Regions from separate parts of the Clostridium sp. 19966 genome, predicted to be linked through region 1. Evidence: riboswitches for the same ligand, from Rfam matches in the RefSeq annotation. Region 1 holds a riboswitch; the other holds the start of a gene.
The links. A riboswitch is a leader RNA that binds a small molecule or an ion and turns the genes downstream of it on or off. The one in region 1 is predicted to bind cyclic di-AMP.

Region 1 (5,464 bases):
GCATGCTTTACGCCCTTTATTTTCATAAAGTCTTCTGCACTAAAGTCCAAAAGTCCATTTATACCGCCGCATTCTTTAAGTATTCTTGCACACAAATTAATTATATTATCGCCTTGAATACCGTTTCTTAATACCACCGCCATAAGTTCAGTATTAGATAAAGTATCCACTCCATATCTAAACAATTTTTCCTGCGGTCTTTCATTTTGAGGTAAATCCATTATTTTAAGAACATTCATATTAACTGCTCCTTCTATAGATTTGCCCCCATACCCCTTAACATCTTTTTAAGCTTATTTAGCGGAAGGCCTACAACATTATAAAAACACCCATGTATTTCTTCTACAAAGGTACCTCCAATGCCCTGTATGCCATAGCTTCCAGCTTTATCCATAGGTTCACCGGTGTCTACATATTTTAATATTTCATTATCATCCAGCTTTGAAAAAACAACCTCTGTTACGGCATAATCACTTATGCTCTTACCACTTTCAGTATCTAGAACTGTAATGCCAGAATAAACCTTATGTCTATTCCCGCTGAGTATTTTTAGCATATCTATAGCCTCTTCTTTACTTTTAGGCTTTTCTAAAAGCTTATTTTGATATGCTACTACTGTATCACAGGCTAATATCAGCGCCCCTTCGTTAATTTTTTTACTAGTACTTAAAGCTTTCCCTTTGGATAATGAAATAACATAATCTTCAAAATCACCTTCAAAGCTCACACTTTCTTCGTCAAAACCACTGACAATTACTGAAAAATTTTCAGTAAGCCTCTTTAGAAGTTCAATTCTTCTTTCTGATGCCGATGCCAATACAATTTTCATATTATTCCACCTTAAAACCTTTTATAGAATATTATTGCCACAATTATACCAATTATAGACATAATATTTAATGTAAATTTTATTCCAAAAGTAATTTCTAAGATTATAAGATTAATATCTATTGGCGAAGTAGTACCTATTGTATATACGTGGCTTAAAAAATTTAGTGTACTATTGTGACCAAATAAGTTACCGATAAGCTCTCCTGCTATAGCGCCTAAGAGCACAACAAAGATAAAAAAAGCAGAAGACTTTGAAGTGTTTTTCAATTTCATCCCTCACTTTTGTTTTACATCTAATATAGTTTAACATTTAATATTAGCTTTAACAAGTGCATTGGTCTAAGAAATAACAACTTTTTTACACGGTTTTGGAATATTCTATGTAAAAAAATGAAAGAATTTCTGCAGTCTAAATTCATTTGCTAATAGTAGCTTTTTTGAGAGTAAAATATAAAGGCTATATTTCAAAATGTTAATAAATATCTACATTTTAAAACATAGCCTATACAAAAATACCATTTTATAAATATAAATTTCTAATTGCAGTTATTTTTATAGCTGTTTATGCCTTTTCACCTATTTTGCTTAAAATACTGAATATGTGTTTTAAGTAATCCTCTAAATTATCTTTATTAATTTCTTTTGGCATAGAGGCTATATATTTCTTTTCCTCCTGTACCATATCATAATCCTTTAAGCTCTTATCATTTAGCACTAATTTAGTATTTGACCAATTTTTAAGATCATCAGTAACATATGAGATTTGACCTTTTGGTTTCATAGCATTAATTATTTTCACATGCGCGTCTATAATCTCCCCCATCATTTTTACCGAATCATCCTTTACGTTAATATTAAAGGTCATTTTAGATGGAGTGAGCTGCTTGCTGCTCAAATTCTGCGAGACTTTATCTGCATCTTCTTTCTTATATATTCCTACCAAAACTCTATACTTGCCATTATCCTCCACAATGAATGGATTATTGTCATCCGAAAGTTTAGTTTTTAAAGCTGATGCATAATCTTTTACCTGAAAAAGCCCCCCCTGAAGCACAACAAAAGTATACCTTCCTAATTCTGCATTATTTTTATTAGAATCATTTCCTTTAGCCGCATCTCCCGTCCCATTTTTAAAGAATATACTTGACAGAATCGTTGCTATTACCACAGCAGCTAGAAGCATACTTACTATCATTATAAGAACAACCATTCTATCGTCTTTCTTCTTTCTAAAATCATATCTTGTGTATTTCATTTTATCACCCCTCACTCAAAATAAGTACCTATAATAAATATTTATTTTAAGTTAACATATTTTAGAACAATAAGGTGCTGATTAAAACAGAGACTTACTCACCGAATGAAGTTTTAAATAAGTGTAAAATTAACACTTATTTAAAACAGAGTCAAAAAGAAAAAACCGACTATAAAAAGCCGGATATAAGTTCAATAATAGCTATTTTAAATATCTAATTAATTTAGAAGCCTTCTGGCACCTGCATAATATCTTACATAATAATCTTCACTAAGATCACTTATTGTAACCTTATGACTTCCTGAGGATGCATGTATAAATTGTCCTTCTCCAATATAAATGCCCACATGTGATATTCCTCCGCCTTGTGCAAAGAATATTAAATCTCCTGGCGCTAAGCTTCCTTTCGAAACATTCTTACCAAAGGATGCTTGTCCAGCAGCACTGTGAGGTAATTCAATTCCTAGTGAACGATATACATAAGAAGTAAATCCTGAACAATCAAATGCCTTGCTTCCTGATGCTCCATATACATAAGGAGTTCCTATAAAACTATATGCATACTGCAATAATTTCACGGAACTACCCTGCGCATTGCTTGTCTCGCCTCTTGAGTAAGTTACATTGTCTTTATTATCAGAATTATTGACTTCTGTAACTTCCTTCTTATCCGAAACAACAATACTTTTATTAATTCCTATGGTAGCTGACCTAAGAGAGACTCCTTGAATTTTACTGATTGCTGCATCTGCTTTTACATTATAGCTTTGTAATTGTAAACATATACATATAACAATAATAAAAAACAAAGCAGCCAAAAGAAAAGTTCTAATCTTTGACATTTATAATCACTCCTCACTGCCTCCGGAGTTAGCTGTCGGGTTCGGTGGAGAAGATTCCCTACTGATAATAAATTATCAGATTAACCCCTATTTGTGGTTCCTCCGTACTAATATAGATTCGGCACAAGTAAAATTATAATTTTTATGCTTTGCAAAGTCAATAAAAAAGCTAATCATATTATGTATTTTTTTACTTTTTTATGAACTTATAAATATTTTTAACGTATAATAATAGATATGTAATTTTCAAATAAAAAATTACCCTAAAATTTCATTTCTTTTCAAAATAATCATATCCTTTTTTATATTACCGTCTTCAAAGAAATTTTTAGATACTCTTGAAAACATAAATTCATTCTTATTCCAAAAATTAAAAGCCTCTCTGCTTCCGTCCACAACTCCAGCTAGGCAATTTTTTATTCCCAGACTGGAATACAGATATTTTATTATTTCCCCAAGCACTTTACTTCCAATGCCTTTATTCCTGTATTGCCTATCTATTATGTAGCACCAAATAACAAGTTCTCCATTAGGATTAAATTCAGCCCTACCTTTAAATATTCCCAATATTTTATTTTCTCTTAATATTTTAAGAAAAATTTCATTTTCGCTTATATAGTATTCTACAAATCTTTCTCTTATCTCATCAATGTTCATCCAACTATTTTTAAAGCTTTCATCAATTTGCTCTCTCATCCAAATTTCTAGGTTATCTATATCTCGGTTATTAACACTGGATATGGATATATCATCAAAATACAACTCCATATCTAACATCACACCACCTCTTTTCTATATACTTAATTCAATAGTATAATTCTACACTGATATTAAAAATCCTTTTCTAGGAAAATTTTGTTTCAAAGAAATGCTTTAAATCAGTATAAAAATCAACACTGATTTAAAATATAGCAAAACGAAAAAGAGAGATCTCTCGATCTCTCTCTAAATATCGTTTTAAAATCCAAAATACCGGTACTCTATTTTGACCCCTATCTGTCGATAGGTGGGTGCCCTCACTGACGCTTCTATCTCAGCAATGCCTAAAAGGTCTCATAAGCAGTACATATACACATCAAAATATCGAACTCCCGCAATTGTGATGTAGGTTCAAAATAAGAGCTTAACGCATATTCCAGAAATTATGATGCGGAGAGCGGGACTTGAACCCGCATGGTCTCCCATACGCACCTCAAACGTACGCGTCTGCCGATTCCGCCATCCCCGCATAGGGTATTTCGTTTGTTACAAGTATAGATTATAATACCCTTCTATACATTTTGCAAGCACTTTTTTTCAAGATTATATATGATATTTTCTCAAATATTGTATACATTTTCTAATTTGAAAGCTGCTTTCCATAAATAAATTTATATATATTGTAATTAGTTTTAATTTTTTTAATATATTGATCCGTTTCTTTAAACGGAATATTGGTCAAGGTTTTACCATCCTTAGAATACTTTTCATTTTTAAGCCACTGCTCCACATTACCTCTTCCAGCGTTGTAAGCAGCCAGCATTAATTCATCGCTTCCAAATTCTTTTCTTAAGTTATTTAAATACCAGCATCCCATCTTTATATTTACTTCCGGATCGTAAAGCATAGATTGCTGAAAATTACTAATCTTCATTTGATCAGCAATCCACTGAGAAGTTTCACCTGTTATCTGCATAAGTCCATTGGCAGATTTATGCGATATAGCATTCTTATCATAATTGCTTTCAGCTCTTATAAGGGCAGCAACCAAATAGGGATCTATATTATATTCTTTAGAGAACTCTTTTATTATTTCTTCATGTTCTAATGGGTATGCTCGCTTCACTGCATATTTTGCTAATGAAACCAAACCAACCATAAGCGTAATAAGCAATACTGCAAGTGCGAGCAATCTTCTATTTCTATTCATACATTACCTCAATTTCATACTATTAAAAAGCCTATATTATTTATAAACATTTAATATACTTAATATTTCATCAACTTGAAGCCTTGTACTTTCTATACTTTTGCTATTATCGACTATAAAGTTAACCAATTCCTTTTTGCTGTCTAAGCTCATTTGAGAGTTTATTCTATTAATTATACTCTCTTTATCCATATTATCTCTTTGTTTTATTCTTTCAATCTGCTTATTTTTATCTACCCACACTAATATATTCATATCCATCTCTTCATGAAGTCCATTTTCTATCAGTGTAGGTGCATCTAGGATGCATACTCCTACACCTTTCTCTTCATAGGCTTTAAAATATTCATTTATTTCTTTTTTTATAGCGGGTATTAAAATATTTTCTAGTTTTTTTCTTTCTGATGGATATTTAAAAACATAATCACCTAAATATTTTCTTTTAAGATTTCCATAGTAATCAAAAAAATGATCACCAAAAATTTTTTTTATAGCTTCTTTTAAATCGGGATATTTATCCAGCACATCTCTAGCTATAAAATCAGCATCTATAATAGTCATGCCTTTTTCCATGAGCATTTTTGATACTGTACTTTTGCCTGAACCAATACCCCCAGTTAATCCTAC
Region 2 (5,464 bases), on a different contig from region 1:
TTCTTAGCAGTAAAATCTACCGCTACATAATCTACATCATCTACATAAGTAGACGGACCGCTTACACTTACTGAATTAGGAGTAGGAACTGCTTGAAAATCTGTATATCCATCTTTTGTTGTAACTGATTTTTTAACCTTTACCTGAACACTCTTTTCAATTAAAGTATCTACATCCACATCAACTCTTAAGCTATCAGGGTCCAGCACTACTATATCATCTGGCTTATCAACTATTCTTACTGGTATAGAATTTTTCCCTTGCTTAAAGGCATATCCTGATAAATCTACTACCATTTTAAACTTACTTATATCTAATTTATTTATTTCCACCATAGGACCTTTTACTGTAATGCTCACACTAGTTGGCTGATCATCTCCAAGCACTAATTTCAGCTTGCTTAAAGCATCCTTATTTTCAATAGTAATCGGAACAGAAATAGACCTTGTTCTTTCTGGGTTCTGAGTATTGGATACATAAATCCAAAATATAAATGAAGCTAAGACACAGACTATTTTGACGATGAATTGTTTGTCTTTTTTCTTGTCCATTGCTTCACCTTCTCCCCTATAGTACTTTTTTTGCTATTCTGCCTTCTTTTCATTATTCTTATCAATATGTCTTTTAATCTATCCTTATCATAGTTTCTAGTTATTTTGCCATTTACGGATAGAGATATTATTCCGGTTTCTTCTGACACTATAACCAATAAGGCATCGGATATTTCAGTAATTCCCATAGCAGCTCTATGACGAGTTCCAAGTTTTTTATTTATATCTGTATTCGCTGTTAGTGGCAATACACATCCTGCAGCAAGTATTCTATCATTTCTTATTATTGTTGCTCCATCATGGAGAGGAGTATTCACTACGAATATATTTTCAAGCAGGGCTGATGATACCCTGGCATCTATTAGAGTTCCAGAAGCTATAACATCATTTAATCCTGTTTTTTGCTCTATTGCTATGAGTGCTCCTGTTTTTGTTTTTGCTAAATTATCTACTGCTATAACCACTTCAGTTATTACTTTCTGCATAACCTCATCATCCTCAAGCAGGATATGCCTCTCCATAAAAGCACTTCTACCCAAATGCTCCAGCGCTCTTCTTATCTCAGGCTGAAATATGATAACTAAAGACAGCACTCCAATTGTTATAGTTTTATTAAGTATTAAATTCAGCATGGTCAGGTTTAATAAATCACTAATTGGGATAAGCAAAACTACTAGCAATAGACCTTTGAGAAGCTGCTCAGCCCTAGTCTCTTTTATTAAGGTGTACCCTTTATAGAATATGTACGAAATCACTAATATATCTAAAACCGATGTGATTTTTATACCTTTAACCGTGTATATAATTAGATTAAATAAGTCAACCACTTTGTCACCTCAGTTATATTATTCTTATTATCAATTATACACTATTATACGGATTAAATGTACCTAAAATTTAACGAATTATAATAAAATTAAACATAAAATTATAATTCATTAAATAAAATATGAAGGCTATACTTATTATTATGTGATAAAATATATTTATGTTGACTGCCCTATATTTACCCTATATAATTTTTAACCATGAACGTATATTAATATAGTGGTTTTAGGCTTGTTAACCGATCCATGTAGAAACCCTATGTAAATACTGAATTTTAACTATTTACATAGCCTTATGAATTTTTCTAGGAAGATTCATCATCATTAAACATATAAAATTAAGGTGGTGCACTTATTTGGTTAGTAAAAACACTAAAACAAAGAAAAAAGGGTTAAGTAAAACAACTGTTACAGTACTCTGGGTTATTATCATAGCTGCTTTGCTTATGGGAACTTTCACGCTTTCATACACTCTTTTTGTAAACAATACTGTTAGTAAATATGAAAGACAGATAAAGCAAATAGTAAATGATATTAGTACTGCTAATACAGATGCAAATAATATTGTTAATAATACTACTATAAACCCTGAGGATGCAAAAAAAGAGCTTCCAAAAGTCTTAAGCTCACTAGAGAAGGCAAGCAATGATTTGGACAACAACCCTCCTGGGAATGACTATAAGAATCAAAATAATTATATAACTACGGGACTTAAAAATAATATACTAATGTATAGGCAGGCTCTTGCTATATTCAATAATCCAAACGCTTCAGACATAAAAGATTCTGTTACTGATTTCAATAATTACAAAGACAACTGTGAAACTCAATATTCAAAATTTCAGGTTGGCAACATTACTATATCTGTATTTGCTCAAGCTAAAAACTTCATAAATATATTTCAGTCCTATACAGATAATTTGGTTAAGGTTAACACTCAAGCTGCTTTAGATGCGTCTCAATATCAAAAATATGTTGACACTATGGATGATATGCTTTCTAAGTTTGCCTCATTAAAAACCGATTTTTCCGTAGAGCTTGGCAAAGCAAGAAATCACTCCATGAGCTATGATGACGTGGTATCTTTGGCCACAAATGATTTAAATGCTTGTGACGATTTGATTAATGAAGCTAAAGGTGCTGTAAGTCCTAGCAATTTCAGAGATGGCAACTCAAATTTCATTAAGATTTTAAATACCTATGATTCCTACATACAAAGTTTTATAAACTCTGTAAACAATGAAAAAGTTCAAGCGGGAAGTTCCACTACTCCTCTTGATGCTGCCGCATTAAAGGATATATATTTTACTCCTTCAAACATGTTTACATCAATCGGTGATAGCTATGATGCTTTTGTAAAAAAATATACAGATTTGAAAAATAATCATTAAATTGTGTATAAAAATATATTTTTTGTGCAACAATACCTTTAGCCTAAATTTTATAGCAAATAATGTATAAAATGCGGAGGAACCAAAATTGGGGTGAATCACTAAATGTGTAGGTTATACCTTTTCCGAACCCGGCAGCTAACTTCGCAGGCAAAGGGAGGAATTTAATGAGAAAATTTTTAATATCAACAGCTGCTTTCTGTCTATTTATTTTATTGGGAAGCAGTATGACTGCTAGTGCTCAAGCTTATTCAGAAGTAGCTAAAGCATCAAAGGATGATACCATCCAAGTATTTAATTATAAAAATAACAGAATATCCATTTCAAATGATGATATTTATTTAATGGCGCAGACTGTATTTGCAGAAAGCAGAGCTGAGCCATACACTGGTAAGGTGGCTGTAGCTTCTGTAATTTTAAATAGGCTTTTAGATCCTGAATTTCCAAAAACCGTAGAAGGCGTTATTAAACAAAAGGGTGCCTTTTCTTGCGTTATTAACGGAAAGATAGGTTTTGCACCCACAGATGACTGTGTGAATGCAGTTTATGATGCTTTAAAAGGTATGGATCCAACTGGTGAAGCTGTATTTTTCTACAATCCTAAAACAGCTACATCAAGATGGATGAAAGAAATTAAAAAGGCTAATGTTAAACCCATAGGCAACCATGTATTTTTCGTTGCCAGCAGGTAATAAAAAGCTTGTGATTTTTATGTTTAGTAAAAATCACAAGCTTTTTAAAAATTTATTATTACTTATTCGGCTTTACATCCAAATATTCTACAGCCTTAAGTGCTGCCACTAAACCTTCTCCAGCAGATTTTAAGTATTGATATGGCTTGCCAGTACAGTCTCCCGCTGCAAAGCATCCTGAGAGATTAGTTCTCATGTTTCTATCAACTTTGATATGCTCATTTTCCATTTCTAGCCCTGGAACAAGCTGTCCTGGAGCTATACTATCCTTCATAACGAATACTCCATCTATTTCTATTTCCTGCTTTCTTAAAACTAATTTATTAACAACATCCTCTCCAATAATTTCTATAGGATTGTCCTCTATAACTATTACTGAATCATTTAGTTTAACATTAGTTTTGTTCATAGGTATGTAATAAACCTTATCTGCAATTTCACTAACATAATTTGTATCTATTGCTGCTTCATCATTATAGCCAACTATAGCTACTTTTTTATTTTTATAAAGGGGTGCATCACAGGTTGCACAATATCCTACGCCTTTGCCTAGATACTCCAATTCGCCTTTAATGGGCTTTGTATATTCCATTCCGGTTGCTATTATGATAGTTTTTGCTTCATACATTTTTTCATTTACCATGATTGCAAAATAATCTCCCATGGAAAAAACATTATTAACTCTTTCTGTATTAATACATATATCCATGGCATCTATATGCTCTTTAAATTTGTCCTTAAGTTCATTCCCTGTAAGCCCAGGAAGTCCTAAGTAATTATTTATTTTAGGTGCTTTAACAATTTTATGGCTTAATTCTTTACTGCCAAACAAAATAATTTTTTTATTTCTTATTTTGGCATTTATGGCGGCAGATAAACCAGCTGGTCCACTTCCTATTATGGCAATATCATATCGTTCCTCCAAAAAACACACCTCTTTATATATACTTTTCTAATACTGCTTTTAGCTCCTGCTTTGGTCTAAAGCCAACTAAAGTCTCCGCTACTTTACCATTATTGAATATCAAAATAGCTGGAATGTTTGTAATTCTATATTTGTTAGATATTTCAGGATTTTCATCCACGTTAACCTTAGCAAACTTTATCTTATCCCCTAATTCATTATTTAGTTCTTCAAAGATGGGTGTAAGCATTTTACATGGAGGGCACCAGGTAGCCCAAAAATCTATTACCGCTACTCCTGCATAGTTTTCTATTTCTTCTTGAAAATTATTGTCTAATACTTCTCTCATTTAAATTACCTCCCTATGTTTTATACCCCTATTAGGTATAGCTTTATTATAGCTTTATTAATATTTGGGTGTCAACTTAAAATAATTATTACCTAGTATTAGTTTCAAAGGTGCCCCTTTTGATGATTTCTTCGTCTTTTATCATAATATTTCCCATACATATAACATCTTTTATCTTCAAAGTTTGCTTATCCACTAGAACCAAATCTCCATCTAATCCTTGCTTTATTCTTCCCTTTTGGGCGAATTTAAAGTTTTTTGCCACGTTAGATGTAATTAATTTCAAAGCTTGTTCTATAGGTATATCCTTATTTAGTATTGCCGCTCTAACTTCTCTATATAGGCTGTCTACTCTTCCAATTCCTATGCCTTTTAATTCACCGTTTTCTCTAAATATTGGCAAACTTCCCTGACCATCCGATGTGAATTGAATATTTTCTATAGGTACTCCATTGTCTAGAAAATATTTTAAGGATTCACTTGCCAGCTCTTCACCAGGCTCTAAATTATCTGAATCACTGCTGGTTGTTATATCTACTAAGCCACCTATCTTAGCATATTCTACCGCTTCCCTCATAAGTTCTTCACATCTATTTACATGAGTTGGTAAAACCTGATTTACAGATATCTCGGTTTCTTTTAGCATTCTAAACAAGTATTTCAGCCCTGCTTTTCCCCCTCCCATATGTATATCCACTATGCCAGCCTTTCCAGATAGCAATCCACCAACTCTGGCTTTAGCTACCACCC

Region 2: linked by a shared signal. The riboswitch ahead of IAI10_RS04280 (cell wall hydrolase) and the one ahead of IAI10_RS01055 (C40 family peptidase) in region 1 are both predicted to bind cyclic di-AMP.

What each region holds. Positions count from the first base shown of each region.
Region 1 is NZ_JACTOJ010000001.1:238,495-243,958, reverse strand. It holds gene radC (DNA repair protein RadC) at 1-239, opposite strand, end outside; gene IAI10_RS01070 (Maf-like protein) at 254-829, opposite strand; gene IAI10_RS01065 (DUF4321 domain-containing protein) at 841-1,098, opposite strand; gene IAI10_RS01060 (SPOR domain-containing protein) at 1,394-2,086, opposite strand; gene IAI10_RS01055 (C40 family peptidase) at 2,305-2,928, opposite strand; cyclic di-AMP (ydaO/yuaA leader) riboswitch at 2,931-3,062, opposite strand; gene IAI10_RS01050 (GNAT family N-acetyltransferase) at 3,187-3,705, opposite strand; RNA gene ssrS (6S RNA) at 3,886-4,073, opposite strand; tRNA gene IAI10_RS01040 (tRNA-Leu) at 4,077-4,156, opposite strand; gene IAI10_RS01035 (lytic transglycosylase domain-containing protein) at 4,268-4,837, opposite strand; gene coaE (dephospho-CoA kinase) at 4,874-5,464, opposite strand, start outside.
Region 2 is NZ_JACTOJ010000003.1:145,211-150,674, reverse strand. It holds gene IAI10_RS04295 (CdaR family protein) at 1-551, opposite strand, end outside; gene cdaA (diadenylate cyclase CdaA) at 512-1,378, opposite strand; gene IAI10_RS04285 (hypothetical protein) at 1,735-2,769, shown strand; cyclic di-AMP (ydaO/yuaA leader) riboswitch at 2,800-2,934, shown strand; gene IAI10_RS04280 (cell wall hydrolase) at 2,937-3,461, shown strand; gene IAI10_RS04275 (NAD(P)/FAD-dependent oxidoreductase) at 3,520-4,386, opposite strand; gene trxA (thioredoxin) at 4,400-4,714, opposite strand; gene iadA (beta-aspartyl-peptidase) at 4,803-5,464, opposite strand, start outside.